DNA from 3 places in the Chromohalobacter sp. HP20-39 genome. Region 1 is predicted to be linked to each of the others. Evidence: predicted binding sites of a transcription regulator. Region 1 holds the regulator's gene; each other region holds the start of a gene.
The links. Region 1 encodes PhoB, which activates phosphate uptake and scavenging genes when phosphate is short. Its sites were predicted from a motif close to TGTCATANNNNTGTCANA; they were not measured.
Positions count from the first base shown of each region.

Region 2: a site for PhoB is predicted at 3,025-3,042, ahead of ppk1 (polyphosphate kinase 1). Genes of this name have one in related genera too.
Region 3: a site for PhoB is predicted at 7,004-7,021, ahead of RVY79_RS14295 (PstS family phosphate ABC transporter substrate-binding protein). Genes of this name have one in related genera too.

Region 1 is NZ_JAWHTP010000002.1:411,258-421,489, forward strand. It holds gene RVY79_RS05440 (TonB-dependent siderophore receptor) at 1-154, shown strand, start outside; gene fhuF (siderophore-iron reductase FhuF) at 248-1,006, shown strand; gene phoR (phosphate regulon sensor histidine kinase PhoR) at 1,036-2,355, opposite strand; gene phoB (phosphate regulon transcriptional regulator PhoB) at 2,361-3,050, opposite strand; gene ubiA (4-hydroxybenzoate octaprenyltransferase) at 3,175-4,068, opposite strand; gene RVY79_RS05465 (chorismate--pyruvate lyase family protein) at 4,124-4,672, opposite strand; gene RVY79_RS05470 (FAD-dependent oxidoreductase) at 4,792-5,952, shown strand; gene RVY79_RS05475 (HU family DNA-binding protein) at 6,103-6,375, shown strand; gene RVY79_RS05480 (hypothetical protein) at 6,467-6,826, shown strand; gene yccS (YccS family putative transporter) at 6,936-9,122, shown strand; gene RVY79_RS05490 (XRE family transcriptional regulator) at 9,214-9,690, shown strand; gene recG (ATP-dependent DNA helicase RecG) at 9,722-10,232, opposite strand, start outside.
Region 2 is NZ_JAWHTP010000009.1:88,288-98,519, forward strand. It holds gene RVY79_RS14905 (PhoX family phosphatase) at 1-624, shown strand, start outside; gene ppk1 (polyphosphate kinase 1) at 765-2,966, opposite strand; gene tatC (twin-arginine translocase subunit TatC) at 3,124-3,906, opposite strand; gene tatB (Sec-independent protein translocase protein TatB) at 3,903-4,295, opposite strand; gene tatA (Sec-independent protein translocase subunit TatA) at 4,302-4,577, opposite strand; gene RVY79_RS14930 (phosphoribosyl-ATP diphosphatase) at 4,615-4,953, opposite strand; gene ubiB (ubiquinone biosynthesis regulatory protein kinase UbiB) at 5,024-6,646, opposite strand; gene RVY79_RS14940 (SCP2 domain-containing protein) at 6,643-7,293, opposite strand; gene ubiE (bifunctional demethylmenaquinone methyltransferase/2-methoxy-6-polyprenyl-1,4-benzoquinol methylase UbiE) at 7,301-8,047, opposite strand; gene RVY79_RS14950 (DUF971 domain-containing protein) at 8,146-8,529, opposite strand; gene hslU (ATP-dependent protease ATPase subunit HslU) at 8,651-9,976, opposite strand; gene hslV (ATP-dependent protease subunit HslV) at 10,015-10,232, opposite strand, start outside.
Region 3 is NZ_JAWHTP010000008.1:74,127-84,358, reverse strand. It holds gene arsJ (organoarsenical effux MFS transporter ArsJ) at 1-822, shown strand, start outside; gene cfa (cyclopropane fatty acyl phospholipid synthase) at 1,041-2,207, shown strand; gene pstB (phosphate ABC transporter ATP-binding protein PstB) at 2,431-3,213, opposite strand; gene pstA (phosphate ABC transporter permease PstA) at 3,355-4,521, opposite strand; gene pstC (phosphate ABC transporter permease subunit PstC) at 4,539-5,795, opposite strand; gene RVY79_RS14295 (PstS family phosphate ABC transporter substrate-binding protein) at 5,906-6,943, opposite strand; gene RVY79_RS14290 (Bcr/CflA family multidrug efflux MFS transporter) at 7,108-8,319, opposite strand; gene RVY79_RS14285 (STAS domain-containing protein) at 8,537-9,028, opposite strand; gene RVY79_RS14280 (PP2C family protein-serine/threonine phosphatase) at 9,021-10,160, opposite strand; gene RVY79_RS14275 (VacJ family lipoprotein) at 10,175-10,232, opposite strand, start outside.

The DNA of each region.
Region 1 (10,232 bases):
TGACATGAGCCAGATGGGTATGCCAGGCATGCAAGTGCGTCTCAACGTGGGTAACTTGCTCGACAAGGAATACGTCGCCTCCTGCAATTCGCTTCAATATTGCTACTTCGGAGCGGAGCGTAATGTTCGCGCGAGTCTGACCTACAATTTCTAGCGCGTTTGAGACGCGAGTGGTTTTCATTTACGCTTCAAAGCGTGGGTCGATGACCCACGCCTTCCACTTGGCCTCGCCACAGGAAAGCTTTCGATGTCAGTGTTGCTTGATCGGTTTTATACCGGTCCCTTGAAAGGGATGGATCGCAAGCTGGTTACCTGGGATCAGGCGCCCACCGCGACCTGGGCGGCGCGAGATGTATTCTCCGAGCCCGGGATGGTGCAGATCCTCAAACGTTATGGTGCCGAGCATCAGCATGGTGATGCTCGGGCCGTGATCTCGCTGTGGTCGAAGTATTTTCTGGCGCTCACGACCTATCTGGGGGCGGCACATAACTTGCTGGCGGAGCGACAATTACCGCTCGAGCTGTCGCGGCTGGGGTTGGTACTCGGTGAGGATATGCTCATCGAGGCACTGGTCGTCGAAGACACCACCACACCACTCGCCACGACCCAAGCCGAGACACGCTTTCTTCCCATGATACGCGACACTTGGGAACCGGCGATTGCCTGCATGGCCGAGCACACCGGCATCGCGCCCCGCGCACTATGGGGCAATCTCGGGCACTACTATGACTACCTCATCTCCCAGCTCTACACATTGCCGGGCGCCCAGGCGCGGGCCGAGACGGGCGGTCGTCTGATGACCCTTCGGGAATTGGCCGATGGCCAGCGCAACCCGCTGTTTCGTCCCATTCGCTATCGTGAAAGCAGCGCAGGCGACATCGAACGCACGCGGCGTGTCTGCTGCATTCGCTACCTTCTCCCTGGACTCGGCTACTGCGGCAACTGCCCGTTGGCATGTCGCGAGAAGTTGGAAGACCAACCGCCACGACGTGTCGCCAACGGCTGATATGTCGAGCGGGCATTTTTCTGAAACGTTTAGTCGCCGCCCACGGCACGCCGTTCTTCAGGGGCGGTGCGCACGCGCGTGGCGGGGAAAACACAGCGGAAAAGCGCGCCCTGGCTGGGGTGGCTGTCGATGTCGAGATGCGCGTCGTGACGCAGCAACACATGCTTGACGATGGCCAGCCCCAGCCCGGTGCCACCATTGGCGGCGCTGCGGCCCTTGTCGACACGATAGAAGCGTTCGGTGAGGCGTGGCAGGTGCACGGGGTCGATACCGTCGCCGTCATCTTCGACCTCGACTGCGGCGCCCTCCTTCCAGGGCTTCCAGCGTAGCGTGACGGTGCTCCCCGGCGGTGTGTAACGCACGGCGTTGAAGACCAGGTTGGAAACGGCGCTGCGCATCTCGCCTTCGTCACCCAGCAGGCAATGGTCGGTGTGGATGTCCAGGGCTATCTCGTGGCTGCCTGCGCAAAGGTTGGCGGCGTCGTCGCGAATGTTTTCCAGCAGCGTGACCATGTCCAGCGGAGCCGGATCGTCGCGGGTCTGATCGGTTTCCAGCTTCGACAACAGCAGCAGATCCTCGACCAGGTTCTGCATGCGCTGGGTCTGTTCCTGCATCTGGCCGAGGCCGCGTTGCCAGCGCGACGGTAGTTGATCGGCCTGATCGAGATAGGTCTCGAGATAACCGGTCAACACGGTGAGCGGGGTGCGCAGCTCATGCGACACATTGGCCACGAAGTCGCGCCGCATCTGCTCGAGACGATGCAGTCGCGAGATGTCGCGCGCCATGACCAGGCGCTCGTTGTCGCCAAACAGCGTGACCTGGTATTGCAGCGTCACGTCATCGCGTATCGGTGAGGCCAGGGTCAGCGGTTCGCGGTAATCGCGGGCATTGAAATAGGCCACGAAGCGCGGGTCGCGCAAGAAATTGGTGATGTGCTGGCCGCGATCATGGGGCGTTTGAAAGCCGAGCATCTGGGCCGCGGCGCTGTTCCACCATTCCAGGTCGCCATGTCGGTCGAGCATGACCACGGCATCGCGCATCGCCTCGCAGGAGTCCTGTACGCGGCGGATGATATCGCGCAGGCGGGCCTGCGATTGACGCTGGGTCTTCTGATACTTGTAGAGGCGGTCGAACAGGTCGCCCCAGACCCCGGCGCCGACCGGTGGGGTGTCATGCGGATGCTGGGTCAGCCAGACATACAGGGCGCGCAAATGGCGCAGATGTAGATAGACATAGAGTCCGAGACCGGCGGCCAGCCCCCAGCCGGGTTCGCCGAAGAGCCACCCGAGGACACCGAAACCGATGACGATATACGCCAGACGCCACAGTTCATTGGTCCAATAGTACACGTGCGCTACTCCTTGGTGGAGAAGCGATAACCGGTGCCGCGTACCGTCTGGATGAGGTGTTGGTGGTCATCGCCGAGCGCCTTGCGCAGGCGGCGAATATGCACGTCGACGGTGCGCTCCTCGACGTAGACATTGCCACCCCAGACTTGGTCGAGCAACTGGCTACGGGTGTAGGCGCGCTCCTGATGCGTCATGAAGAACTGCAGGAGCCGATACTCGGTGGGGCCCACGTCCAGCGCTTCGCCGTTGGCGCTGACCCGGTGACTGACGGGGTCGAGACGCAAGCCGTCGATTTCCACCGTGTCCTCGACCCCGGTGGGCGTGGCGCGTCGCAGCACGGCCTTGAGGCGTGCCACCAGCTCCCGCGGCGAGAACGGCTTGGTGATGTAGTCATCGGCGCCGGCTTCCAGCCCCTGAATCTTGTTGTCTTCCTCGCTCTTGGCGGTGAGCAGGATGATCGGCAACTCGGCGGTGGCGGTATCGCGCTTGAGACGTCGCGCCAGTTCGATACCGCTGGTGCCGGGCATCATCCAGTCCAGCAGCAATAGATCGGGCTGGTCATCGACCACCATGGCGTGTGCCGTTTGGGCATTGTCGGCTTCCAGCACGCGGTAGTCGGCCATTTCCAGCGCCACTGCGATCATTTCGCGGATGGACGCCTCGTCATCGACGATGAGCACGGTCTTGGCGGTCATGGGCGTGGGCCTCTTGCGGATCGCGATGCAGCGAATCACTCATGAATGACATCAGCATGACGATTACAACGCGCTAATGTGACAGCTTCGTGACAATCGTGCTCTTTACCTATAGCTCATAGCGTCACATAGGCCATAACGCCAGGGCGATGCCTGCGAAGGTCACCAGCCCGGCCCAATGATTGTTGAGGAAGGCGCGGAAGCAAGGATCGCGCTCGCGATAACGAATCAGAGAGTGCTGGTAGACGAAGATCGCCACCATGGCGGCCAGACCCAGCCAGAAGAAGCCGCCGAGCGCCAGACGCAGGCCGACCCAGGCGAGTAGCGCGACGGTCAGGGCCTGCAACAACCCGATGATCAGCCGGTCGGCGCGGCCGAACAGCACTGCCGTGGATTTGATGCCCACCTTGAGGTCGTCGTCGCGATCGACGATGGCGTATTCGGTGTCGTAGGCCACCGTCCAGGCCACATTGGCAGCGAGTAGCAACCACGCCTCGAGCGGTACCTGGCGCTGAATGGCCATGAACGCCATGGGAATCCCCCACGAGAAAGCCGCGCCCAGCACCACCTGCGGGAAATGCGTATAGCGCTTCATGAACGGATAGGTGGCCGCCAGCGCCAGTGCCGCGAACGACAGCAGCACTGTGGGCAGGTTGGTCAGGCAGACCAGGCCGAAGGCAATCACCACTAGCACCGCGAAGGTGGCCTTGGCTTCCCTCTCGGAAATGCGCCCGGTGGCCAACGGCCGGTCACGCGTACGCTTGACGTGGCCATCGAAATGCCGGTCGGCGTAGTCGTTGACCACGCACCCGGCGGCGCGCATCACATACACGCCGACGACGAAGATCAGCAGTGTGCCGCGTTCGGGAATGCCCTCGGCCGCCAGCCATAGCGCCCATAGCGTCGGCCACATCAGGAGCCAAGTGCCGATGGGCCGGTCCAGGCGCGTCAGGCGCAGGAAGTCCGGCACGCGGGCCAGGCCGGTAGGGCGCGCGGCGTCGGATGAATCGGCGGACATCGGGCTCTCCTCTAACAACTTGAACAACGTGCCTGTGAAAACGTGAGCGACCAGCTTAGCGCGATGATAACGCGAGGTCAGCGTCCATGGCGTCGAGAAAGAATTCCTGGACGAGAATCGATGTACGCCCCAGGCGCAGGATCGAGCGTCGCCCCCAGGGCGCGGCGCGGTCGTGTGCCGTGACGAGCGAGGGAGCCGGCGACCGAATGATGTCGATAGGGCCGCGTTCGAGGCCGGGTTGGCGAAACAGCCAGCTACCCAGCGAACGTGTCCCCAGCGACTGCAGTCGCGTGCCTTGAAGCGACGCCAGTGGGGCCACCGAGCGTGCCGTGACCCACGCTGTGTCGCCCAGCATCAACAGGACCTCGCGCCGCCAGATACGGGCTCGGGGGTCGAGCCCCAGCGCCCGGGCCTCGTCGCCTCGAGGATGGCTGATTCCCTGAGCGAGCAGCCGTACTCCGAAGGGCTGTGTGCTGGCAGCGCGCAGATGCGCGGTCAGCGAGTCGCGCGAGGCGACCCAGCGCCACCAAGCGGGACTCATGCGGGGGCGCTGGGCGGCGGCCGGCAGCCAGTGTGGGCCAGCGCTGAAACGGTCGTGTGTCATGCGTAAGATCAGGCTTAAAGTACATTAGTGTATCATGCGTGTACGATGCGCTATTGCGGCGTCCGCGCTGTCGTATCGTTGCGTCGTCCCCCTTTTGTCATGCGTAGCACGAGGCGCCAATGAGCGACCCCTTGATCATCGTCGGCAGCGGCATGGCTGGCCTGGGCCTGGCCCGGCAGGTACGTGCTCGCGATGCGCGGCGTGCCATCACCCTGATCACCGCCGATAGCGGCGCCGACTATTCGAAACCGCTGTTGTCGACGGGTTTCGCCAAGGGCATGCCGCCTGAGCGTTTGGCGATGCGTTCCCCCATCGATGTGGCCGATGCGCTCCAGATGACGGTGCGCACGCACACGCGGGTCGATGCCATCGATCCGCGAACGCAGACACTGGCCATCGGCGCGGAACGCCTTCCTTACGGCGAGCTGGTATTGGCCACCGGGGCCGCGCCCAGCGCGCCCTTCACGGTGTCTGACGACGTGCGCGATCGCGTCTTCACTATCAACGACCTCGACGACTATCGGCGTTTTCATGCCGTCTTGTCGCACCATGGCGGCGCCGCGCGCGTTGCGATCGTCGGCGCCGGACTGGTGGGCTGCGAGTTCGCCGACGATCTGCTTGCCGGGGGGCATCGCGTGGCGCTCGTCGCGCCTGAGCAAACGCCGCTGACGCGTCTGCTGCCGCTGCCGCTGGGTCAGGTGCTGGGGGCCGCGCTGGGCAAGGCGGGCGCCGACCTGCGCCTGGGACGTAGCCTCGCGCAGCTCCAGCGTGATGACGAGGCAGTCTCGCTGGTGTTGGACGATGGTGAGGCATTGTCCGCCGACCTGGTGTTGATCGCCACCGGCCTCTCGCCGCGTACCGCACTGGCCGATACCGCCGGGCTCGCGGTTTCCGAGGCGGGTATCCAGACTGACCGCTACCTGGCGACCGTGCAGCCCGGCATTCATGCATTGGGCGATTGCGCCTGCGTGGCGGGGCTCAATGCCATGTACGTGCAACCGCTTCAAGCCAGTGCCAAGGCGCTGGCAGCGACCCTGACCGGGACGCCGACGCCGGTCGCTTACGGTGCCTGGCCAGTACTGGTCAAGACCCCGTCATGCCCGGTGGTGGTCCTGCCGCCGCGGCAGGCACCGGCACGCTGGCGGATCGAGGGCGAGGGCGACGATCTCAGTGCGCTCGCCGAGGATGAAAACGGCTATTTGCTGGGGTTTGCATTGACAGGCGCTTGCGTACGTCGGAAAGTCGAGCTGGCGCGGGCCGCCCCGCCGTTGCTACCCTAGCTTAGGTCGTCATGCCGGTAGGTACCGGTCTGGCGCATTAGGTGGGTAGTGTCAGCGCTGCGCCGATGGCGTGGCGTTTGTTTCGCTCATTGAAAAACAACAAGCGATATCAAAGAGATGTCGCATTCGTTGCCAAACCAGGAGGGCTTTATGCGCAAGCCAGAACTCGCCGCGGCGATCGCCGATCGTGCCGATCTTTCCAAGGACAAGGCCAGTCAGGTCCTTAATGTCATTCTCGATGAGATCACAGGTACCGTCTCCAAGGGCCAGGATGTCTCGCTGATCGGGTTCGGTGCCTTCACCGTACGCGAGCGTGCCGCGCGCACCGGCAAGAATCCGCAGACGGGCAAGCCGCTGACCATTCCGGCGAGCAAGACCGTGGCGTTCAAGCCCGGCAAGGCGCTCAAGGACGCCGTGAAGTGAGTGATGGCACGGAGTGTTCGGGCCATCTATCCACCGGCGCTCCGTGCAATTTCTTCTCCTTTCCCTTCTTTTTCTATGTGGCGAGGCGCGCATGAAACTGCGTCTGATGCTGTGGCTGTTGGGTGTCATGCTCAAGCGTGCTCGACGTCGCAATCCGCGTTTTCAGCAGAAGCTCTCGGACATGCAACGCTTCGATTGGGGCGTCGCCACCGAGGATCTCAGCCTCGCGCGCCATTACCGCATGCGCCCCGAGGCCATCGAGGACGCGCCGGGCTTACCCATCGATCTTGATCTGGAATTGCGCTTTCGCGATGCCCATGCCGGCGTGGCGTTTCTCAAGCGCCCTACGGCGCGTGCGTTCTTCGACGGGTTGCAAAGCGGTCGTTTGCGTCTGGTCGGCGATTCGCGCGACCTGGAGCGGCTACAAGGGTTGCTCAAGCACCTGCGCTAGCACCCGCCACCCGATGCAAGTCGCCCTGGCTCGGTCGGTTTCGTTATACTAACGTCGTAGTGTCGTGCATGGCGCGACTTCCTGGCTTGTGACCGCTCGACCGAGAGATATGCTGCCGACGTCGTTGACCCAACCGCTTAGACGCCTCTGGACCCTGGAGTCCTTCGCCTACAGCCTGCGTGTATTCATCGCCCTGACCGGGGTCATGGCGCTGTGCTGGTATCTCGACGACATGGGCAAGCTGATCCCGCTGTTCCTGGGCATCATCGCCAGTGCCCTGGCAGAGACCGACGATACCTGGCAGGGACGCCTGCAGGCGCTGCTGGTGACCTTGGTGTGTTTCGCCGTCGCCGCAGTGTCGGTGGAGCTGACGTTTGCGCATCCCGTGATCTTCGCGGTGGGCCTTGGTGTGTCGAGTTTCGGCATGACCATGCTCGGTGCGGTAGGACAGCGCTATGCGACTATCGCCACCGCGACCTTGATTCTCGCCATCTACACCATGATCAGCCTCGAGCAGCACGGCGGTGTGGCACTGGGCGAGCTATGGCGCGAGCCGTTGCTGCTGGTCTCGGGCGCGGCTTGGTACGGGGCGATCTCGGTGGTGTGGTGCGCCTTGTTTTCGCGTCATCCGCTCAAGTTGAGCCTGGCGCACGTCTTTCGCGAGTTGGGCGTTTACTTGCGCCTCAAGTCGGCGCTTTTCGAGCCGCTGAGAGGGATGGATATCGAGCAGCAGCGTCTGGCGCTGGCCCAGCAGAATGGCCGCGTGGTGGCGGCACTCAACCAGAGCAAGGAGATGATTTTCCGCCGCCTCGAAGGACAGCGAGGCGGACGCAAACTCAATCGCTACCTGCGGCTCTACTTCATCGCGCAGGATATCCACGAGCGGGCGAGTTCCTCGCATTATCCGTATGGTGCGCTGGCCGAAGCATTTTTCCATCACGACATCCTCTTTCGCGCCCAGCGCCTACTCGATCAGCAAGGGCGTGCCTGCAAGGCCTTGAGTCGTGCGTTGCTGCTCGACCGTCCCTTCGATCACGGTCCCAGCGCCCAGGCATTGGAGGATTTCAACGCATCTCTGAACAACCTGCATGCCCAGCGACGCGACGAATGGCGCGACCTGCTGCGCTCGCTGTCGGCGCTGGCCGATAACCTCGCCACGCTGGAAGACAAGTTGGCCGGTGCCGACAATCCCGATGCGCGGGCCGATCATGAGGACAGCAGTCTGTTCGACCGCTCGCCACGCGGGCTGCACGATGTCGTCGAACGTCTCCATGCGCATGTCAGTCTGGCGTCACCGGTGTTTCGCCATGCGCTACGCTTGAGCGTGACACTGGTAGTGGGCTATGGCTTGCTGCACTGGATCCATCCCACTCAAGGGTACTGGATCCTGCTCACCAGCGTGTTCGTGTGCCGGCCCAATTTCGGGGCCACGCGGCGTTTCCTGCGCCAACGCATCCAGGGCACAGTGCTGGGCCTGGTCGCCGGCTGGGCGCTGATCACGCTGTTTCCCGGCGAGCCTATCCAGGCGTTGATTGCGGTGGCTGCCGGCGTCGCCTTCTTCGCCATGCGGGCACATCATTACACGCTGGCGACGGCCGCCATCACGCTGATGGTGCTGTGCTGCTTCAATCAAGTCGGCGACGGCTTTGGGCTGATCTGGCCGCGTCTGTTCGATACCCTGCTGGGCGCCGCCATCGCGGGCCTGGCAGTGCTGGTGATCCTGCCCGACTGGCAAGGGCGCGGGCTGCATCGCCAGGCGGCGGCGACGCTCGAGGCCAGTGCGGCCTACCTGCGCGCAATCCTCGGCCAGTACGCGCGTGGCAAACGCGACGATCTCGATTATCGGCTGGCGCGGCGCAATGCCCATAACGCCGACGCGGCGCTTTCCACGACGCTGGGTAATGTGCTGTTGGAGCCGGGCCACTTTCGCAAGGACGCCGATGTCGGGCTGCGTTTTCTGGTGCATTCACACACCTTGCTGAGTTATCTCTCGGCGCTGGGCGCTCACCGTGGAACGGCTGGCGCTGCGGGCGATGATAATGCGGTGGTGACAGAGGCGGCCGATGACGTGGCTGAGACGCTGGCGCGCGTGGCACGCCAGCTCGCTGCGGGCGAAACGGTCGAACCGTGCCAGGACTCCCTGTCGCGGCATGCTGGCCTGCTGGAGGCATCCGCCGCCGAGGAAACCTGTGATGAACGCCGTTTGCTGCAGAGCCAGCTGGCGTTGATCAGTCGCCAGCTCGTCGCACTGAGCGAGGCGGCGGGACGTTTGTCGACGCAGGCCTCGCGTGAGTGACGGCATCACGGGTAAGTCACTGCTATCGGGGGATAATCGACGCCATGCAACGTAACCGTTAGTGTTGTTCGATCTTCAAAAAAGCAACGCAATGGTTACGTCGCTTGGGGTCGAGACGCCTTACTGTGCAGGCATGGAAGATGCCAAGACCCAATTCGCCCAACGCCTGCGCGAGGCCATGCAACAGGCCGGCTATGCGCCCAAGCCCGCCGTTCTGGAGCGTGAGTTCAATCTGCGCAATCCGGGGCGTCCCGTGACGCTGCACGGCGTGCGCCGCTGGCTGCGCGGCGAGACGCTGCCCACTCAGGACAAGCTCGTGGTCCTCGCCGAGTGGCTGAAAGTGCCGCCGGCAGCCTTGCGTTTCGGCGCGCCGACACAGCACCGCGTCCACGAGAGCGACCATCTGTGGGAAGCGCTGAGTTATCGCGAACGCGAAACGTTGGAAGCCTTCGCCGGTTTGCCGCCGAGTCAGCGCGCCATCGCCCGCGAGGTCATCATGGCACTGGCCAAGGCGGGCAAGTGGGAGCGCCAGGCAGGCCAGGCCGAGGATGATCCCGCGTCGTCATGACGACCGAAGCGCTCACCTTACCCGCCTGGAGTCAGACATGCCCGTAATGTCCGGCGTCTTCGCCCAGCCAACGCCGAATCAAGGGCGTGGCGGCCTCCGGTGCCTCGTCGAGCAGCGCGCGCGCCAGGGGACTGATGGTGTCGAGCAGGTCACGATCGCGCTCCAGGTCGGCGATCTTCATCTGCGCCAGGCCCGTCTGGCGAGTGCCGAGGACCTCGCCGGGGCCGCGCAGCTCAAGGTCCTTCTCGGCGATACGAAAGCCATCGGTGGTATCGCGCATCACCCCCAACCGTTCCCGCGAGTGCTGTGAAAGCGGCGGATGATACAGCAGCACGCAGAAGCTCTCGGTGGCGCCGCGCCCCACGCGGCCGCGTAGCTGATGCAACTGCGAGAGCCCCAGGCGCTCGGGGTTTTCGATGATCATCAAGCTGGCGTTGGGCACGTCGACGCCGACCTCGATCACCGTGGTGGCGATGAGAAGATCCAGCTCGCCCGCCTTGAAGGCCTCCATGACCTCGGCTTTTTCCGCCGCTTTCATGCGC
Region 2 (10,232 bases), on a different contig from region 1:
ACCAATGATGGCGACTCCATTGATGCGGTGCGGGCTGGATACGCCACGGCCCCCACCGATGCCGCCAATCCACGTCCCCGCAATGAGGGGGGACAGGTGATCCGCTGGCGTGAGTCGGCGCATTCGCCCACTGCCTTCGATTGGGAGATTTTCGTCTTTGGCGCCGCCGCAGACGACACGGTCAACCTCTCTGGGCTTACCGAAGCGAATCAGTTCGCCAGCCCCGATGGCTTGTGGTACGACGAGCGCGGCGATGGCCAGGGCATTCTTTGGATTCAGACCGATAACGGTTATGCCGGGGTGGCAGAGCACACCAACAACCAGGTGCTGGCCGTGGTGCCATCGTCGGTGAAGCGGGGCAATAACGACGCCTCGGTGATCAGCGCCGATGATCAGACCCAACTCAAGCGGTTTGCAGTGGGCCCCAACGGCTGCGAGGTGACGGGAATCTTTGCTACGCCCGACAAGACGGCGCTGTTCATCAACATCCAGCATCCCGGCAATTGGCCGGCGAATGCCGATGCCGCGACTCAGGATGCCACACAAGCCACTAATGGCAGCGTGCGTCCGCGGGCGGCCACGGTGGTGATCCAGAAAGTCGATGGTGGTCAGGTCGGGGTGTAACTGAAGGCTGGAAGCTGACAGCAAAAACCGCCTCCGTCGCGTGAGCTGGCGACGGAGGCGGTTCGGTTTAGGCTGCCTTCGAGCTTCGAGCTTCGAGCTTCGAGCTTCGAGCTTCGAGCTTCGAGCTTCGAGCTTCGAGCTCAGGGCTTGGCGGCGTAGGCGTAGAGCAGGGTTTCCTGAGTGCTGATCGGTTCGGCATCGCCGGCCTCGAGGAGGCGGTAGCGACCATCGGTCATTAGCTCCCAGCTTTGGCAGTTGTCCACCATGTAGGTCGCCAGGTCCTTGCGCACGCGTTGGGCGAGTTTCTTGTCGAGCAGCGGGAAGCAGGTTTCCACGCGACGGAACATGTTGCGCTCCATGAAATCCGCGCTGGAGCACCAGGTTTCAGGCTTGCCGCCGTTATGGAAGTGGAACACACGGGTGTGCTCCAGGAAACGACCGATGATCGAACGCACCCGGATATTGTGGGAGATACCCTCGACCCCGGGGCGCAGACAGCACATGCCGCGAATGATCAGGTCGCACTGTACGCCGGCGCGCGAAGCGCGATACAACGCGCGGATCAGTTGTGGCTCGGTGAGCGAGTTGCACTTGATGATCAACTGCGCCTTGTGACCCTTTTCGGCATGGCGTGCCTCGCGGTCGATCATCGACACCAGGCGGTCGTGCAGTACGAATGGCGCATGCAGTAGCGTATCGATCTGACGTGGCTTGCCCATTCCCGAGAGCTGCTGAAAGACCTTATGAACGTCTTCGCAAAGCGTCTCGTTGGCGGTGAGCAGGCTGTAGTCGGTATACAGTTTGGCGGTCTTGGAGTGGTAATTGCCGGTGCCCAGGTGCGCGTAGTAGCGCAACGTACCGCGCTCACGGCGGACCACGTGGAGCATCTTGGCATGGGTCTTGTAGGCCATGACGCCGTAGATGACGATGGCGCCGGCTTCCTGTAGGCGCGATGCCAGCGCCAGGTTGTCGGCCTCGTCGAAACGCGCCCGCAGTTCGATGACCACGGTGACTTCCTTGCCGTTGCGCGCGGCATCGACCAGGGCGCTGACGATGGGCGAATCGGCGCCGGTTCGGTACAGGGTCTGCTTGATCGCCAATACGTCCGGGTCCTGGGCGGCCTCGTGGAGCCAGTCCTCAATCAGCGAAAACGACTGAAAGGGGTGGTGCAGCAGAATGTCGTTCTGGGCGATCTGTGAGAACAGGCTGACGTCGCCCTTGACCTGACGTGGTAGTCCTGGCGTGAAGGTGCGATAAAGCAGGTCGGGACGGTCGACGTCGCTGAGTACCGACATCATCCGCGTCAGGTTGACCGGGCCGGATACACGGTAGAGATCCTCCGCTTCGAGCTCGAACTGGGTGAGCAGGAAGTGTGCCAGTCGGTCAGGGCAATTATCGGCTACCTCGAGGCGTACGCCGCTGCCGTAGCGCCGTGCCAGCAGCTCACCGCGCAAGGCCGAAGCTAGGTCCGAGACGTCCTCGGGGTCGACGGCCAGATCGGCGTTGCGGGTCAGGCGGAACTGATAGCAGCCGCGCACCTGCATGCCGGGAAACACTTCCTGAGCGTGGGCGTGGATCATCGATGACAGGAAGACGTATTCGGTATAGCCGGCCTCGCTCAGCTCGCGTGGCAGGCGCATCAAACGTGGCAGCGAGCGCGGCGCGGGGAGGATGGCCAGCCCCCCTTTGCGACCGAAAGCATCGGTGCCTTCGAGCTCGACGATGAAATTCAAGCTCTTGTTGACCAGACGCGGAAAGGGGTGTGAGGGGTCGAGGCCGATGGGGCTTATTACCGGCATGATCTCTTCGGCGAAATACTCGCGCACCCAATCGGCCTGTGCCTTTGTCCACTGCGTACGGCGCCGGAAGCGCAGCCCCTGTTCCTCGAGCGCGGGGATCAGTGTCTCGTTGAGAATGTGGTACTGACGTTCGACCTGCTCGTGGGCGATGCGTGATATCTCGGCAAGCACTTGGCGTGGCGGCATGCCATCGGCGCCGCTTTCCTCGCGGGCCAGGGCGATCTGATGCTTGAGGCCGGCCACGCGAATCTCGAAGAACTCGTCCAGGTTGGAGGAGAAGATCAGCAGAAATGTCAGCCGATTGAGCAGTGGATGCGAGGGATCCAGGGACTGCTCGAGTACGCGGATATTGAACTGCAGGTGCGAGAGCTCACGGTTGAAGTAAAGCCCTGGGTCATCGAGGTCGGCTTCCGGAAACGGTGCGGGCTTTGCGTGAATGCCCGTACGCGTGCGGTTGACGCGAAGCGTTGGCGTTTCACCGGTCTCTTGGGACGTTGAGTTGTCGCTACCGAGGGGAACATCGGAAGAGCGCGTACCGTCCATCATGAGCTCCCTGTCGTCGCTGGTGATCAACCGCTGACTCGAAAGTATGACACTCCTACGTGACAGGAGTGTGACAGTAGCGGCCAAGCATTTTCAGTATATACATGAAACAGGGCTCGCCATGCGCCCGCCAGTGGTAAGGGCGGGCGCGTGAAGATTAGCCTTCTGCCGTGTCTGTGTCTGTGTCTGTGTCTCGTCGGTGACGTGGCACCAGGCGGCCGAAGATAATGCCGATCTCGAACAGTAGCCACATGGGAATGGCAAGTAGGCTCTGGGAGACTACATCAGGGGGCGTCATCATCATGCCGACCACGAAGCAGCCGACGATCACGTAGGGGCGCTTCTTGCCCAAGCTTTCGACGCTGGTCGCGCCGGTCCAGATCAGCAGAAAGGTGGCGATGGGAATCTCGAAGGCCGCGCCGAAGGCGAAGAAAAGCTTGAGAACGAAATTGAGATATTGATTGATGTCGGTCATCACCGTGACGTTCTCCGGTCCCGTGTGGACGAAGAAGTCGAACAGTAGGGGAAAGACCACGAAATAGGCGAACGCCACGCCGCCATAGAAGAGCAGGATGCTTGAGGCGAGCAGGGGGAACGCCAGGGCCTTCTCGTGCCGATAGAGCCCCGGCGCGATGAACGCCCAGGCCTGGTAGAGCACGAAGGGCACGGCAATGAAAAAGGCCGTAAACAACGTCAGCTTGAAGGGCGCCAGGAATGGCGAGGCCACTTCGGTGGCGATCATCTGCGAGCCCGCAGGCAAAAGCGCCATCAACGGCTCGGCGACGAAGCTGTAGATGTCATTGGAGAAGGCGTAAAGCGCGGCGAAGATGATCACGATCAACGCCACTGCCTTGACCAGCCGCGAGCGCAGCTCGACCAAGTGTTCAATCAGTGGCGTCTGAGCGTGCTCCTCCGGTTCGTGTGGCGATGTATCGCTCATGGGGTGTTGGAATCCTTGGCGGACGAGGCGTCGGATGTTTCCGGGGTAACGTCGGGGGCCGACGCCGATGCGTCATCATCCGGTCCAGGCGCCGCCGGGGGGCGGCGCGGCCCGGTGTGATGTGTGTCGGTATCGGCGTGGCGTTCGACCCCATCGCGGACCTTGTGCAGACCGGCGTCGAGCTTGCGTTGCTGCTCGTTGAGCTTCTGGCGCAGTTCCTCTGCCTCCAATTGCGCGTTGATCTCGCGCTGCATGCCGGACACCGTGCGCTTTATTTTGCCTATCCACAGACCGACGGTGCGCGCCGCTGCGGGCAAGCGCTCCGGCCCCAGCACCAACAGGGCCACGACACCGATGAGCATCAGCTCGAGAAAGCCCATATCGAACATGGCGGGTTACTTCCGCTCTGAGTTTTCGTCGGCCTTGGACGATTGCGAGGCGTTCGATTGGGTGTCGAGCGTTTCTTCGTTGGCGTCATGCGCGACGCGCTGCTGCGTCGTGTCCTCGTCGTCGTGCGTTTTTTTCTGTTCCTCTTCGCCGACCGCGCTCTTGAATCCCTTCACGGCGCCGCCGAGATCGCTGCCCATGTTGCGCAGCTTCTTGGTGCCGAAGACCAAGATGACGATGCCGAGAACGATCAGCAGTTGCCAGATACTGATTCCACCTAACATGGAAGATCTCCTTCATGCTCGGGCATGGCCGAGCCGATTAGGGTGATTGGCGTGATGCTTTCTCTTCCAGGCCGGACATTCCGAAACGCCGGGCCAGCTCATCCAGCACCGCCTGATGGTCGATGTCCAGATGCGAGAGCATCACCAAGCTATGAAACCACAGGTCGGCGGTTTCGGCGACCAATGCTTGACGCGTTTTATCGTCACCGTGTTCGGCGTCCTTGGCGGCAAGCAGGGTTTCGGTCGCCTCCTCGCCGACCTTCTCCAGGATCTTGTTGAGGCCCTGGGCATGGAGCTTGGCAACGTATGAGCTGTCGGGGTCGGCATGGCGGCGTGTGGCCAGGACATCCGATAGCTGGGAAAGCGTATCACTCATGATGTTACGGTCCCGAGACAAAAAGGTGGTGGGTGGATGATAGCAGCAACATTGCGCGCTGATAGGGGGATCAACGCCAGGCAATCAATAGCAGACCGAGCGCGGCAGCGGCGAGCACCGGCCAGGGCTGGTTATGCGCCCACTCCCAGAGAGGCTGCCAAGCCAAGGCGATGGCGACCAATATCGCCCCGAAGCGTAGCCGACGCGCGCGTGCGCCAGCCCCGCGCAGGCGTCGTCTGAGGGCGTTGAGTGCTTCGGTCTGCTGGCGATGTTGGCGATGGTTGTTTTCGCTCCGGGCCAATGCCTGATGCGCCAGCACTGGCAGCTCGGGTAGTTGGCGCGAGAGTTCGGGTGCGTGCTTGGTCAAAGCGTCCCAGAAGCCGCGTGGCCCGGCGCGCTCCTTCATCCACTGTTCCAGGTAGGGCTTGGCGGTGCTCCACAAGTCCAGGTCCGGGTAGAGCTGGCGGCCGAGCCCTTCGATGTTGAGTAGCGTTTTCTGCAACAGCACCAACTGGGGTTGGACTTCCATGTTGAAGCGCCGTGCGGTCTGGAACAGCCCCAACAGCACCTGACCGAAGGAAATGTCCTTGAGTGGCTTCTCGAGGATCGGTTCGCAGACCGCGCGAATGGCGGCGGCGAACTCGTTGGCGCGGGTATCCTCGCCGACCCAGCCCGATTCGATATGCAGCACGGCGACTTCGTAGTAGTCCTGGCGGAAGAAGGCGAGCAGGTTGCGGGCCAGGTAATCCTGGTCCTCGCGGGTCAGACTGCCGACGATACCGCAGTCGATGGCGATATATTGCGGATCCTGTGGGTTATCGGCGGACACGAAGATATTGCCGGGGTGCATGTCGGCATGGAAGAAATTATCGCGAAACACTTGGGTGAAAAAAATCTCCACACCGCGTTCGGCGAGTCGGCGCAAGTCGATGCCGGCCGCTTCCAAAGCATCCATGTCGGCCACCGGAATGCCGTGGATGCGCTCCTGGACCATCACTTGCTTGCGTGTCAGCGACCAATGGATGGCCGGCACGTAAAGCAGCGGCGAATCGCGGAAGTTGCGCTTGAGCTGCGAGGTGTTGGCGGCTTCCTTGTGAAGGTCCAGCTCATCGAACAGCGTGGCCTCGTAGTCGGCAACGACCTCGACGGGGCGTAGCCGCTTGGCTTCGGGCACACGTTTGAGCAGGCGCGCGAAGGTATACAGCAGGCCAATGTCCTTGCGCATCACGCCATCGATATTGGGGCGGATGATCTTGACCACGACGTCTTCGCCGCTGTGCAGGCGTGCGCCATGGACTTGGGCGATGGAGGCTGAAGCGAGCGGCTCGCGGGTGAAGTCGGCGAAGGCGACATCGATATCCATGCCGAGTTCTTCTTCCACCAGCGCGCGGGCTTGTTCGCCGGGGAATGGCGGCACCTGGTCCTGGAGGCGCCGGAGTTCGTCGGCGATGTCCGGCGGTAGCAGGTCTCGGCGGGTGGAAAGCATCTGGCCGAACTTGACGAAGATCGGCCCGAGGGCTTCGAGCGCCAGGCGCAGACGCTTGCCCCGAGTATGTGGGCCGGTGGGCAGAAGACGTAGCGGCGAGAGCTTCATCGATAGCCGCAGTACGCCGGGAAGGCGGTCTGCGGGGATCAGGGCGTCGAGTCGGAAACGCGCGATTACCCAGACGATGCGAAACAGCCGCAAACTCACGACGCGTGCTCCTCCTGTCGGCGACGCTCGATCTCGCGGACTAGCCGGTCCAGGCGCGCTTCGAGCCGATCGGTAGCCAGGCCCAACTGCGTCAGGTGCTCGCGGGCAATCTCCCACTGGGTGCGGCTGGGCAGCAGCCGCGCTTCCTCGGTCAGGTATTCATGCACATCGCGTTGCAATTCGCCGCGCGTGCGCAGACCGAAGCGGTTCAGGCGTCGCAGGCCTTGCGAGAGGCTGTGAGCAGGCATGTCGCCCAGCCAGTGCGCCAGTTCGGCTTCCCAATCGATCTCGAGATCACTGAGCAACTGACTGGCGCGTTCCAGTACATGGGTGCGACCGCGCACCGACAGCCGTCCGGCAAACATCAGCGCCTCGACACGTTCGCCACCCAGCAGTGCACCCAAGGTCTCGGCGTCCAGTTCGACGACCACGTCGCTATCGGCCTCATCGGGGTCGTGCTGGGAGAGGAGAGTAATGCCGTGGGTGTCGAAATGCACCAGCACCGCGAGTGCCGGACGCTCCAGGCGTAGCGATACGCGTTGTCCGGCAAGCTGCGCCAATCGAGAGGGCGAGGCGGGATCGTGCTTGAGAAGCCCGTTGATCAGTGTTTCCGCACTGGCCAACAGGGTAGTGAACATCACCGGCATGACGGCCTCATAGTTTGATGCCACGATGCAGGGCGACGACGCCCCCGGTCATGTTGGTGTACTCGACACGTTCGAGCCCGGCGTCTGCCATCATCGCCTTGAGGGTTTCCTGATCGGGATGCATGCGGATCGATTCAGCCAGATAGCGATAGCTCTCGCCGTCCTGGGCGACCCATTCACCCATGCGCGGCAAGACGCGGAAGGAGTATTCGTCGTAGAGGCGCGACAGTGCCGCACTCGCCGGTTTGGAAAATTCCAGCACCAGCAGACGACCGCCGGGCTTGAGCACGCGCGCCATGGAACGCAGTGCGGCATCCTTGTCGGTGACGTTGCGTAGACCGAAGGCGATGGTGATGCAGTCGAAACTGTTGTCGGCGAAGGGCAGCGTTTCGGCATTGGCCTGCACGTATTCGACATTATCGCCGACACCGTTGTCGAGCAACTTGTCGCGGCCCACACGCAGCATCGAGGCGTTGATATCGGCGAGGACCACGCGACCGCGGGGACCGACCAGGCGCGAGAATTTGAGTGCCAGGTCACCTGTGCCGCCGGCGATGTCGAGCACATGATGGCCAGGGCGGACACCGGCGCGCTCGAGGGTCAGGCGTTTCCAGAGGCGATGCACGCCGAACGACATGAGATCGTTCATGACATCATAGCGGGCGGCGACCGAATGGAAGACTTGCGCCACCCGGTCGGCTTTCTCCTCGACCGGAACTTCCTGATAACCGAAGTGGGTCGTGCGCTTGTCCATGACCTTTCCTTGGGCAGGCGTGGAGTGCCCGCGCGATGCGTGGAAGTGGGGCTGCATTGTAACGTCACCCCCGGCGTTTGTCGCCACGCCGGGGCGTCTTATAACTCCTTGATGCTGATGGTGGAAGGCTCGCGCGAGGCACCGGCCTCCTCGAGGCGGCGTAGGTAATCGGCCCACCATTGCTCTTGATGACGGGCCATTTCATAGAGGTAGTCCCAACTGTATAGGCCGCTGTCGTGGCCGTCATCGAAATGCAGCTTGAGGGCATAACGCCCGGCCTGGGTGATGTTCTTGAGGCCGACATCCTTCTTGCCAACCTGCAGGACAGCGGTATCCGGGCCGTGGCCGCGAACCTCGGCGGAGGGCGAGAACACCCGTAATAGCTCCGCCGGTAGGCGGTAGTGCTCGCCGTCGGCATAGCCCAGTTCGAGCTCGCGGGCCTGCTGATGGTAATGGATACGTGTGGGAACGGGAGAGGACATAGGATCACCTTCGGTGAGACGTAAGAGGGAAGAAGGAAGAAAGAAGACAAGCTAGACGCTTTTCTTCTCCCTTGAAGGCGCGAAGCGCCGTTCTTCCTTCTTCCAGCGGCGTAGCCGCGTCTTACAAGATATACCGCGACAGGTCTTCGTCGGTGGCTAGTTCACCGAGTTGCTCGTCGACATAGGCGGCATCGATGGTCAGCGGGCTTGCCATGTCGCCACCCTGGAAAGATGGCTCCTCGAGCAGGCGTTCCATCACCGTGTGCAGCCGCCGGGCGCCGATGTTCTCGGTGCCTTCGTTGACCTGCCAGGCGATCTCGGCGATGCGCGTGATGCCTTCGTCGGTGAAGTTCACTTCCAGGCCATCGGTGGCCAGCAGCGCCTGGTATTGTCGGGTCAGTGCGGCGGACGGCTCGGTGAGGATGCGCTTGAAGTCATCCGGCGTCAGCGCTTGCAGCTCGACGCGGATCGGCAGACGCCCTTGCAGCTCGGGGATCAGATCCGATGGCTTGGAGAGGTGGAACGCCCCCGAGGCGATGAACAGGATATGGTCAGTGTTGACCATGCCGTGCTTGGTGGACACCGTCGACCCCTCGATCAGTGGCAGCAGGTCGCGCTGTACGCCTTCGCGGGAGACATCGCCGCCACTGCCCGATTCACCGCGCTTGGCGACCTTGTCGATCTCGTCGAGGAAGACGATGCCGTTCTGCTCCACTGCCTCGATGGCGCGGTTCTTGATCTGTTCCTCGTTGACCAGCTTGGCGGCTTCCTCGTCGTGTAGCAGGCGCCGGGCTTCCTCGACGGTCACGCGGCGCGATTCCGACTTCTGCTTGCCCATGTTGGAAAACATGCTTTGCAGCTGGCTGGTCATTTCTTCCATGCCCGGCGGCGCGGAGATATCGAAGTTGCCACCCTGAGGCGTGACCTCGATGTCGATCTCCTTGTCGTCGAGCTGGCCTTCGCGCAGCTTCTTGCGGAAGGTCTGGCGCGTTGAGGAATCATCGCGGGCATGGTCGTACTCGCTGCCGCGCGGCCGCGGCAGAAGCGCATCGAGAATGCGCTCCTCGGTGGCGTCTTCGGCCTTGTGGGCGACTTCTTCCTTGGCCTGCTCGCGGACCATTTTCATGGCCATCTCGACCAGATCGCGGACGATCGACTCGACGTCACGGCCCACGTAGCCCACCTCGGTGAACTTGGTTGCCTCGATCTTGATGAACGGCGCCCCGGCCAGCTTGGCCAGACGACGGGCGATCTCAGTCTTGCCGACCCCCGTGGGGCCAATCATCAGGATGTTCTTGGGTACCACCTCGCCGCGCAGGCTGTCGTCGAGCTGCATGCGGCGCCAGCGGTTGCGCAGGGCGATGGCCACCGAGCGCTTGGCTTCCTGCTGGCCGATGATGTACTGATCCAGTGCGTGGACGATCTCGCGGGGAGTCATCTGTGTCATGACGGAGCCCTATGCTGCCCGGGAGCGGTGAGCGTGGCTCACAGCTCCTCGAGGGTAATGTTTTGATTGGTGAAGACGCAGATATCGCCGGCGATTTCGAGCGACTTCTCGGTGATGGCGCGGGCATCGAGCTCGGTATTCTCGAGCAGGGCGCGCGCGGAGGCCTGGGCGTAGTGGCCGCCGGAACCGATGGCGATGATGCCGCGTTCGGGTTCGACGACATCGCCGTTACCGGTGAGAATCAACGAGGCGTTCT
Region 3 (10,232 bases), on a different contig from region 1:
CTGGTGCCTTCGGACAGTGCCAATGCTCAAGGGGCATTGTACCGCTGGGTGGCGATCCTTACCGGCTCCAAGAACGCCCTCAAGGGGGCCGGTTTCTTCCTTGGCGGGCTGCTGCTGACCCTGATCGGGTTCCAGGGCGCGATATTCGCCATGTGGCTGATGCTCATCGTCGTGCTGGGCCTGTCGCTATGGCGTTTACGCGCCGATCTTGGGCGCCAGAAAGCCAAGCCCAAGTTCCGCGAGGTGTTTTCCACGTCACGCGCGGTCAACGTGCTCGCCGCGGCTCGCCTATGCCTATTCGCGTCTCGCGATATCTGGTTCGTGGTGGCACTGCCGGTGTTCCTTTATGATCAGCATGACTGGAACTTCTGGAGCGTCGGCATCCTGATGGCCGTCTGGGTCATCGGCTACGGAGGCATTCAGACCCAGGCGCCGCGCATCACCCGATTGCTCCACGGCGATACGCGCACCATCACCGCCGGCTGGGCACTGGCGTTGGCCTTGCTACCGGCAGTGACCGCCCTGACGCCCTTGGATACCACCGTCCTGTGGCTAGTCATCGGCCTGCTCGCCTTCGGGGCGATCTTTGCCATCAATTCCAGTTGGCATAGCTACTTGATCGTGCGCTTCGCCCGCGCCGAGGGCGTGTCGATGGACGTCGGTTTCTACTATATGGCCAATGCCATGGGACGCCTCATCGGGACCATTCTGTCCGGCTGGATCTACCAGATGTACGGCCTGGCAGCATGCCTGTGGCTCTCAGCCGCCATGGTCCTGGCAAGCGCCCTGCTCGCGCTGGGCCTGCCGAGACAGCCCCAATGATCGGGCGTCAAAGTATCATGCATACAGGGCGTCGCTAAAACGCTTCTCGATGCCCACCGAATGGCCTTGTTTGCATTCCACCATCCATAAAAACTATCAGCTCGGTAGCGTGCAAACGGTGTCAATGGCGTATAATCTTCGTCTAGCCTAAAAGCAGAGCAAGAAAGCCCAATAAGCTTCCCCGCGAGCTGGAAGCATGAGCAAGAGGAAGATTAGCAGTGAACGCTCCACTCAAGGAAACCACCACTTCGACTCAGGCGCTTGAGCAGCACAAGAGCTATCGTTTCGTGGCCGACCTCCTGGCCCGCGCCGATATCCAGATCAATGGCTCGCGCCCCTGGGACATGCAGGTGCATTCAGCCGAGGTTTTCGACCGGGCGCTTGCCGAGGGCAATCTCGGGCTCGGCGAGACCTACATGGCCGGCCTGTGGGACGCCGAGCGCCTCGACCAGTTCTTTACTCGCCTGCTCCGCGCCGACATCGACAAGGCCGTGCAACCTTCCAAACTGGTGTTCCATGCTCTAAGGGCCAAGTTCACCAACCTGCAAAGCGTCAAACGTTCCTGGAAAGTCGGTGAGGCGCATTACGACCTGGGTAATGACTTCTACGCGACCATGCTCGACAAGCGGATGACCTATACCTGCGGGTATTGGCACGATGCCGAGACGCTGGACGCCGCCCAGGAAGCCAAGCTCGATCTGATCTGCCGCAAGCTAGATCTCAAACCCGGCATGCGTGTTCTGGATATCGGCTGCGGCTGGGGCAGTTTCATGGCCTATGCTGCCGAGCATTATGGGGTCGAGTGTGTCGGACTCACCATCTCGCGCGAGCAGGCCGACTACGGGAAATCCTTGATGAAGAAGGGGCTTCCCGTGGAATTTCGGCTTCAGGACTACCGCGATACCGACGAAGAGTTCGATGCCATCGTCAGTATCGGCATGTTCGAGCATGTCGGCCGCAAGAATCACCGCGAGTACATGGAAGTCGCCCATCGTTGCCTCAAGGAAGGCGGGCTCTTCCTGCTGCACACAATCGGCAAGAACGTTCGTGAGAGCACGCCGGATCCGTGGATCGATAAGTACATCTTCCCCAACGGCGACCTGCCTTCCATCGGCCAGATCGGTGATGCCGCAGGCGGGCTTTTCGTTACCGAAGACCTGCACAACTTCGGCGCCGACTACGACAAGACACTGATGGCCTGGTGGGAAAACTTCGAAGCGCACTGGCCGCAATTCAAGGCACGCTACGGCAACGAGTTCTACCGAATGTGGCGTTATTACCTGTTGTCGTGTGCCGCATCCTTCCGCGTGCGCGACATACAGCTGTGGCAATGGGTGCTCGCCAAGCCCGGCGTACCCGGCGGCTATTCTCGCATCACGAATTGATCATTCAACTCACCGGAAAGGAAGCGTAGTGGGTTATCGACGCATCATCCTGCAACATTACGGCATTCTGGCGATCGGCTTTCTTCTTGCCTGGGGGCCCCTGACACTGGACTATGCAATCTTGAAATGCATCGATTGCGCGCAGTGAACTTGAGCACCTTGTTTCTCGTCGCAAAAAAGGGCGCCGCAGCGCCCCAGGGAATATCGTCGGGAGGCTTCGTCATCAACCATAGCGGCCGGTGATATAGTCCTCTGCTTTTTTGGTATGCGGGTTGGAAAACATCTGCTTGGTGGCGTTGTACTCGATCATATCACCAAGATGAAAGAACGCCGTGTAATCCGCCACGCGTGCTGCCTGCTGCATGTTGTGGGTCACGGTGACGATGGTGAAGTCTTTCTTGAGCTTATCCATCAAGTCTTCAATCGTGGCCGTGGAGATGGGATCAAGCGCCGAGGTCGGCTCATCCATCAGAATGATGTCGGGTTGCACGGCAATTGCACGCGCGATACATAGGCGCTGCTGCTGCCCACCGGAAAGCGAGGTTCCCGGCTCGTATAGCTTGTCTTTGACCTCGTTCCATAGACCCGCATCGCGCAACGCACGCTCCACCAGTTCATCCTGGTCGGCCTTGCGGCTGACCATGTCGTGCATGCGCGGCGCATACGCGACGTTTTCATAGATCGACTTGGGAAACGGATTGGGCTTCTGGAACACCATGCCCACGCGTCGGCGCAGGGCCACTTCATCCATGCCCCGGGCATTGACGTCGCGGCCATCCATTTCCACCAACCCCTTGATCCTCACCGTACTGATCAAATCGTTCATGCGGTTCAGGCAGCGCAGAAAGGTGGACTTCCCGCACCCCGAAGGACCGATCAATGCAGTGACGGTATTGGCGAATATATCGATGCTGATGTCATTCAATGCCTGATGTTCGCCGTACCACAGATTGAGGTCGCGCACCCGCACGCTCAAATTTTCCTCGACGTTTTCGTTACGCGTCACCGGTTGTCCCTTGTCGGGTGTCGGCGCATCGCTGTATTGCTCACGCGCACCACCCTCCGACGTCATGGGCGGCTCTTGCTGGGTCTGAAAGTCTTGCAAAGTCGTATCGTTCATGGCGAATGATGTCCTGTCAGGAGTCGCTTACCAGCGGCGTTCGAATTTGTTGCGCAGCCAGACAGCGAGAGCATTGAGGAAGATCAGCACTGCCAGAAGCACCAGTATCCCACCCGCCGTCTTTTCGGCGAAGGCGCTATCGGGCTCGCTGGCCCAGGTAAAGATCTGCGCCGGCATCACGGTCGAGGCATCCGTCAAGGTCATCGAGGCTTCCGGAATGAACGCCACCATGCCCACCAGAATCAACGGCGCGGTTTCGCCCATAGCCTGCGCCAGGCCGATGATCGAGCCCGTCAGAATGCCCGGCAGCGACACCGGCAGCACGTGATCGCGCACCACCTGCCAGCGTGAACACCCCACGCCGAATGCCGCATGGCGAATGCTGTCCGGCACGCTGCGCAGCGCCGCACGTGTCGAGATAATGATCACCGGCAGCGTCATCAGCGCCAGAGTCAAACCGCCCACCAGAGGTGATGAACGCGGTACGCCGAAGAAGCCAATGTAGATCGCCAGACCCAGCAGACCAAACAGAATGGAGGGAACGGCCGCCAAGTTATTGATATTGATCTCGACTATCTGGGTCAACTTATTGTCGGGGGCGAATTCCTCTAGATACACGGCGGTCATGACCCCGATGGGAAAACATACCGACATGGTGACCAGCATGGTCATCAATGTGCCGATTGCCGCAGCGGCGATACCCGCCAACTCCGGCATCTTGGAGTCACCCGCAGTGAAGAACCGGGTGTTGAATTTCAGTTCCGCGCGTCCCTGACGGACCAGCCTGTCGACCACTTCCCTCGCTTCGGCGCTGAGCTCGCTCTTGTTGCCCTGAAGGTACTGATCGACCGGGCTATCGGCAATCACCCACTGGGTTTTTGTGGTGCCCATCAACTCAGGATTGCTTTCCATACGCTGTGGCAGGGTGCGGAATACGCCGCGTGACACCAGCGGGCGTACTGTCTCGTTCACGGCAGCCAAGGGGATTTCCTTGGACTGCTCGTTATACGTAATGTCCACTTTTATCTGGGCCTGCTGAAACGCCGGCCAGCCACGCACGACCATGTCGGAAATGAAGAACACCAGAAACACCGCCGCCAGGATCAAGGCGCCCATGGTCATCCACTTCATGCGCGCCGAACGCCGGTGGCGCTTCTTGAGCTGCGCGGAAATTTCTTCGAACGATTGACTCATGCTCTCGACCTATCGAATTACAGGTTGTTGACGCGGTATTTCTCGCGGAAGCGGCGAATCATGATCACCGAGACGATATTCAGCGTCAGCGTCACGATGAACAGCACCAGCCCCAAGGCAAAGGCCGAGAGCGTCTGGGCACTGCCGAACTCTTGATCGCCTGTTAACGCCGCGACGATACTCACTGTCACCGTGGTCATGTCCTCCAGCGGATTCGCGGTCAGGTTGGGGCGCATGCCGGCCGCCATGACCACGATCATGGTTTCCCCTAGGGCACGGGAGACGGCCAGCAGCGAGGCGGAAATGATCCCCGGTGCCGCCGCCGGCACCACCACGTTGCGGACCATCTCGCCCTTGGTGATGCCCAATGCCAGGGCGCCTTCACGCAGGCTGCTGGGTACCGAGTTGATGACGTCGTCGGAAAGCGAGGAAATGAACGGGATGATCATGATGCCCATCACCAGCCCCGGTGCCAGGGCATTGGAATACGAAGCCTCGAGCCCAAAAAGCCCGGCGATGTCCACCACCAGCGGCGCCACGGTCAAGGCCGCAAACACGCCATAAACGACGGTCGGTATCCCCGCCAGCACCTCCAGAACCGGCTTGGCGGCCTGGCGCACCCTGGCGGGCGCGAACTCGACCATGTACACGGCAGCGCCTAGTCCAACGGGAATCGCCACCAGCATGGCGATCAAGGTGATCATGAAGGTGCCGGCAAACAGCGGGACGGACCCGAACTGTGCGGCGCTGCCTCCATCTTCTCCACGTCCGGCGGAGGAAAGAAAGCTTGCCCCGGGATTCCAGGTCGTGCCGGTGATGAAGTCCCAGAAACTATGCAGTTGGAAGAAGCGCAGCGCTTCGCCGACGATGGAGATGAGAATGCCCAGCGTAGTGAGGATCGAAATCGCCGCCGCCGCCGCCAGCAGCTTGCGGATCACACTTTCGATGGCGCGCCGGGCATGGAAATCGGGACGCACCTGGTTCAAACCCAGCACCAAGCCAATGGCCGCGATGACCAGGCTTGCTGCCAACAAATAAAGCAAGGGGATATCAGCACCCATCAAGAGCAGCACGAACGCCCCCAGGGCACTGATCAGCAGCGCCGGCCCGGCGGTGGTAAGCACCGCGAACCAGCCATATTGATCCGGCTGTGCGTACATCGAGGTACCCGTCGCGCGTACCCGCGTGGCTTTCGCCCGGCTCAGAACAAAGGCCACCCCGCCGAGCCCCACGAGGACTGCACAAAACAGCAGGAAGACGATATTCGTCGACATATCGATCTCTCGGAAAAACATTCTCCCATGGAGGTTTTTATCTCCTTGGGCCCATCAAACAAATGAGCCGGCAGCTAAGCTGCCGGCCATTCCGGCGATCTGCACGAGCGTTACTTCAGATCGCTAAGCTTCAGCGTCTCGCGGTTGGCAAGATCTTCACGCTGCTCTTCGCGCAGTTTTTCCGGCAGCGGAATCAGCCCCAATCCCTTGAGGTAGCCCATCGGGCCGATCATCTTCTCGCTCAAGAAGAGATTGGCGTAAGGATACATCGCCGGCACGCTGTCGGCATGCTGGTTCTTGACATAGAAGAACAGCGAGCGGGCCACCGGGTATTTGCCAGAGCCGATCGCCTCGGGCTTGGGCTCCACGCCGCCGATGCTCGCGGCCATCAGAATGTCCTGGTTTTCCTCGAGGAAGGAGTAACCGAAGATACCGAACGCCGTGGTGTTTTCCTGGATGCGCTGGACGATCAGGTTATCGTTCTCACCGGCATCGATGTAGGCACCGTCCTGACGAATATCGGTATAGCCTTCACCGCCGTATGCCTCCATGTTCTCAGAGGCGTGTTCCATCACCAGTTCTTCGAAGGCATCGCGTGTACCGGACGTGGTCGGCGGACCATATACTTCGATCTCGCGATCCGGCAGCGACGGGTCGATATCGCTCCACTTCTCGTAGGGGTTGTCGACGAGTTTGCCGTCCTGGGGCACTTTCGCCGCCAGCGCCAGGAATATCTGCTTGCGCGTCAGGTTGATCGGCTCATGGCCTTCGGACGTTTCAGCCAACACGATACCGTCATAACCGATCTTGGCCTCGGTAATGTCGGTGACGCCATTCTCCTGGCAACGCTTGAATTCGGAGATCTTGATGCGACGCGACGCGTTGGTGATATCCGGCGTATCAATTCCCGGACCTTCACAGAACAATTTGAGACCGCCACCCGATCCCGTGGACTCGATGACGGGCGTCTGGTAGTCGGTGGTCGCACCGAATTCCTCGACGACATAGCTGGCGAACGGATAGACGGTACTGGAACCGACGATACGTAGCTGCTGGCGCTCCTGAGCCTGGGCGACACCCGCGACGCTCATCACGGCGGCAGCCAGCGCAGTGGTCTTCAAGACACGGCTCTTGAGTATACGGTTCATGCGGGTAACTCCTGTCGATGAGAGTGTTCAACCTTCGCGACACCTAAGATGCCCGACAAAAATGACAGCTTCATGACAGGAGATGACGAATATCACATCAGCAGTACTCGACAGCTCAACGAACGCAAACGCTGCGCTTATTCGCGGATTTCAGGAGACACCGCCTAACGCTGGGAAGCCACTTGCGTTTCCGCCCCCAGCGCTCGACCGGCCAGCAAGCGCACACCGATATTGCCCAGCAGCGAGGCGCCGAGCATGGTCAACACCGTCGGCCAGGCACTGGCGATTTCGAAGGCCCCTACCAGCATGCCGGCGAACGCACCACTGGAAAATTGCAGGCACCCTTGCAAAGCCGTCGCCGTGGCGCTCATCTTCGGGAAGTGATCCAGCATCGACGACATCGCGTTGGGCGCGATCAGCCCCTGCATTCCCACGAAGACGACCATCAGCGGCGCCACGCTGTAGATCGAATCCAGACCAGAGAGGATCAGCGCCACCAGCGCCACACCGGCACACAGCTGTATGCCCAGCCCGACGACGAGGTTCTGCTGCGGCGTGCGGGTCTTCAAGAGATGAATATTGAGTCGGTTCGAGGAGGCCATGACGATGATGTTGGCCCCAAACACGAACGGATAGACGGCCGCCGATAATCCGTAATGCTCCATGTACAGATAAGGCGAGCCAGTAATGAACGCGAACATGCCCGCGAATGACATCGACACCGCACAGATATATCCCATCGCCTCACGATGACGAAGCACGCTGAGATAATTGCCCAGCACTTGGCGCGGTGACGGCGCGTCGGGATCGCGCCCGTGGGTCTCGGGCAGCCGTGTGCCCAGGAAGAACAACAGAAATGCCGCGTACAGGGCCAGGAACAGGAAAATCGACTGCCAGTTGAAAATCCCCAGTAGCACGCTTCCCACCGTGGGCGCCACGAGCGGCGCCAGCATCAGGATCATCGCCATGGTCGACATCACCTTGGCGGCCTCGCGCCCGCTGAAGCAATCACGCACGATGGCCGCCGAATTGACCACACAGGCGCCGCCGCCCAACGCCTGAATGAAGCGCAATCCCCACAGCGTCTCCAGCGACGAAACCTGCATGATCCCCAGGCTGGCAAGCAGGAACACGACCAGGCCGGTCAGCAGCACCGGGCGCCGACCCAAGCGGTCTGACAAGGGGCCACAGATCAGTTGCCCGATAGCGAACCCGAACAGGAACACGCTCAGCGACAGTTCGGTATGGTGAACACTGGCATTCACTGCCTCGGCGAGCGTGGGTATGGCAGGCAAGTAGGCATCGATGGCAAAAGGTGCCAGGGCGGTGTTGGCCGCTACCAGCAATGCCAATCGCCGCGCATTGAGTTGAGTCACGACATCTCCCGAAAACATACGTCGACGCATCACCCCGAACGGGACGATACGCAATCATGAAGAAGGCTAACCGCTAGTGCGCTCATCATAGCCGATAACGGGCTCACTGGGGACCGAGCATGAGCGTCGGTAACTGAAGCCGGTGACGGGATGTCCCGGCAATGACATCATGGAACGGTCGTGCCAATCGTGCGTCAGCGTGCGCCTTGGAAAAATCCTAGTCGGATTTCTGCTCCTCGAGCAGATCGACCAAGGGCTGGAACTCATCGCGATTGTGATCGCTCATGCGCATGAGGATACGGTGGGCTTCGAGGATGCGTTGCTGCATGTCATGCGCGTCGGCACTCACCTGCGGCAACTCGTCGAGGCTCGCCGGCTCGGTGAGCGGTGCCTCGAGCAGCGTGAAATACCGCGAGAACCCCATGACATCGAGCATACGACGCACGTCGGGATGCTCGGCGACGATGGTCGGCGGTTGCTCGAGCCGCCCCTCGACGGCCATGGCCACCTTGGCCAGAAAACCCAACGCCGTGGAGTCGACATTGGTCGCCTCGCGCAGGTCGATCATCACCGCCACCAGGCCCGGACTGTCGGCCACGCGCTGGGCCTGCTGATCAAGCGTCGCACATAACGTCAGACGCACGTCACCACTGAGCTTGAGTACGAATACACCAGCGTCGAACGCCGCCTGAATACGCCCTTCATGCATGGTCGAATCCACTCAATGTCATCATGGTGAGATCATCCGGCAATTCATCGCCCAGCACGAGTTCGTCTTTCAACGCATCTACCGACGTGCATGAGGCAATCCTGTGTTTCAACGCCTTGAGACGCTGATCGAGCGTATCGCCTTCCAGGCATTCGAGAATGCCGTCGGAGCATAGCCACAAACGAAAACGTTCCGGCAGTGAACAACCATAGGTGGGGAACTCGACATGGGGAAACAACCCCACGGGCGGCCCCTCGCCCGAGAGCACGCTGATTTCGTGACCTGCTTGCAAGAAAGGCATCGGCATCTGCGCGCCGAGCGAATAGTGGAGATAGTGTTGCTCATGGTCAAGCACACCGGCAAACACCGTGGCATGCTTGCCGATCCCCGTCTCCAAAAGCTCCCGATTGAGTTCCGTAAGGCACCGCGCGGGGAATGTCTCGGCCTCCTGCGACCGCCACTGCGTCAGCCAACGGTTGCTGAGATACTTGAGCAGCACGGTCACGAACGCTGATGACGCCCCGTGTCCTGAGACATCGACGAAATAAAAGAAACTATAGCGCGCATCACAGCGTTGAAAGTCGAGAAAGTCGCCCGACAAATAAAGAGACGGCGCTAGCCAGTAATCGGCCCTCACGCCATGCAGGGTTATCGGGCTGGCGGGCAGCAGCTTGCGTTGGATCTGCCAACCGGCCTGCTGGTCGAGCCGCAACATGGCCAAATGGGTTTTTAGGCTTTCATTGAGCTCGGCCAGGCGTTGGCGGTCGCGAGCATGCTCTTGGCTCAGCCGGTGATGCTCGATGGAACGCTCGATCAGACGACGCAGAATATCGCCATGCCCCTCCGGCTCGACCAGGTAATCGACCAACCCAGCGTCGACGGCCTGCAGCAGATCGCCATCGAGACGCGTTTCACTGATCACGATGGTCGGCCAGCGCGCGGCCAACGCAGCCCAGTCACCGCGTTCGACCGCACGCACATGGGCGACCACCAAGGCCACATCATCGGGTAACGCGTCGGCGGACGTCGCCGCCAATACGGCAAAGCGCCCGCTTCCAATGAGACGCGCCAGTGCATCGCGCGATGCGCCGGGCGTATCGAGTAGACCGATCAGAGTACGTGCGTTGGCCATGTGGGGTCTCGAGATCAATCGGCGAAGGCGTCTTCGTCGTATTCGAAATCATCGCCGAAATCACCGCTGGCA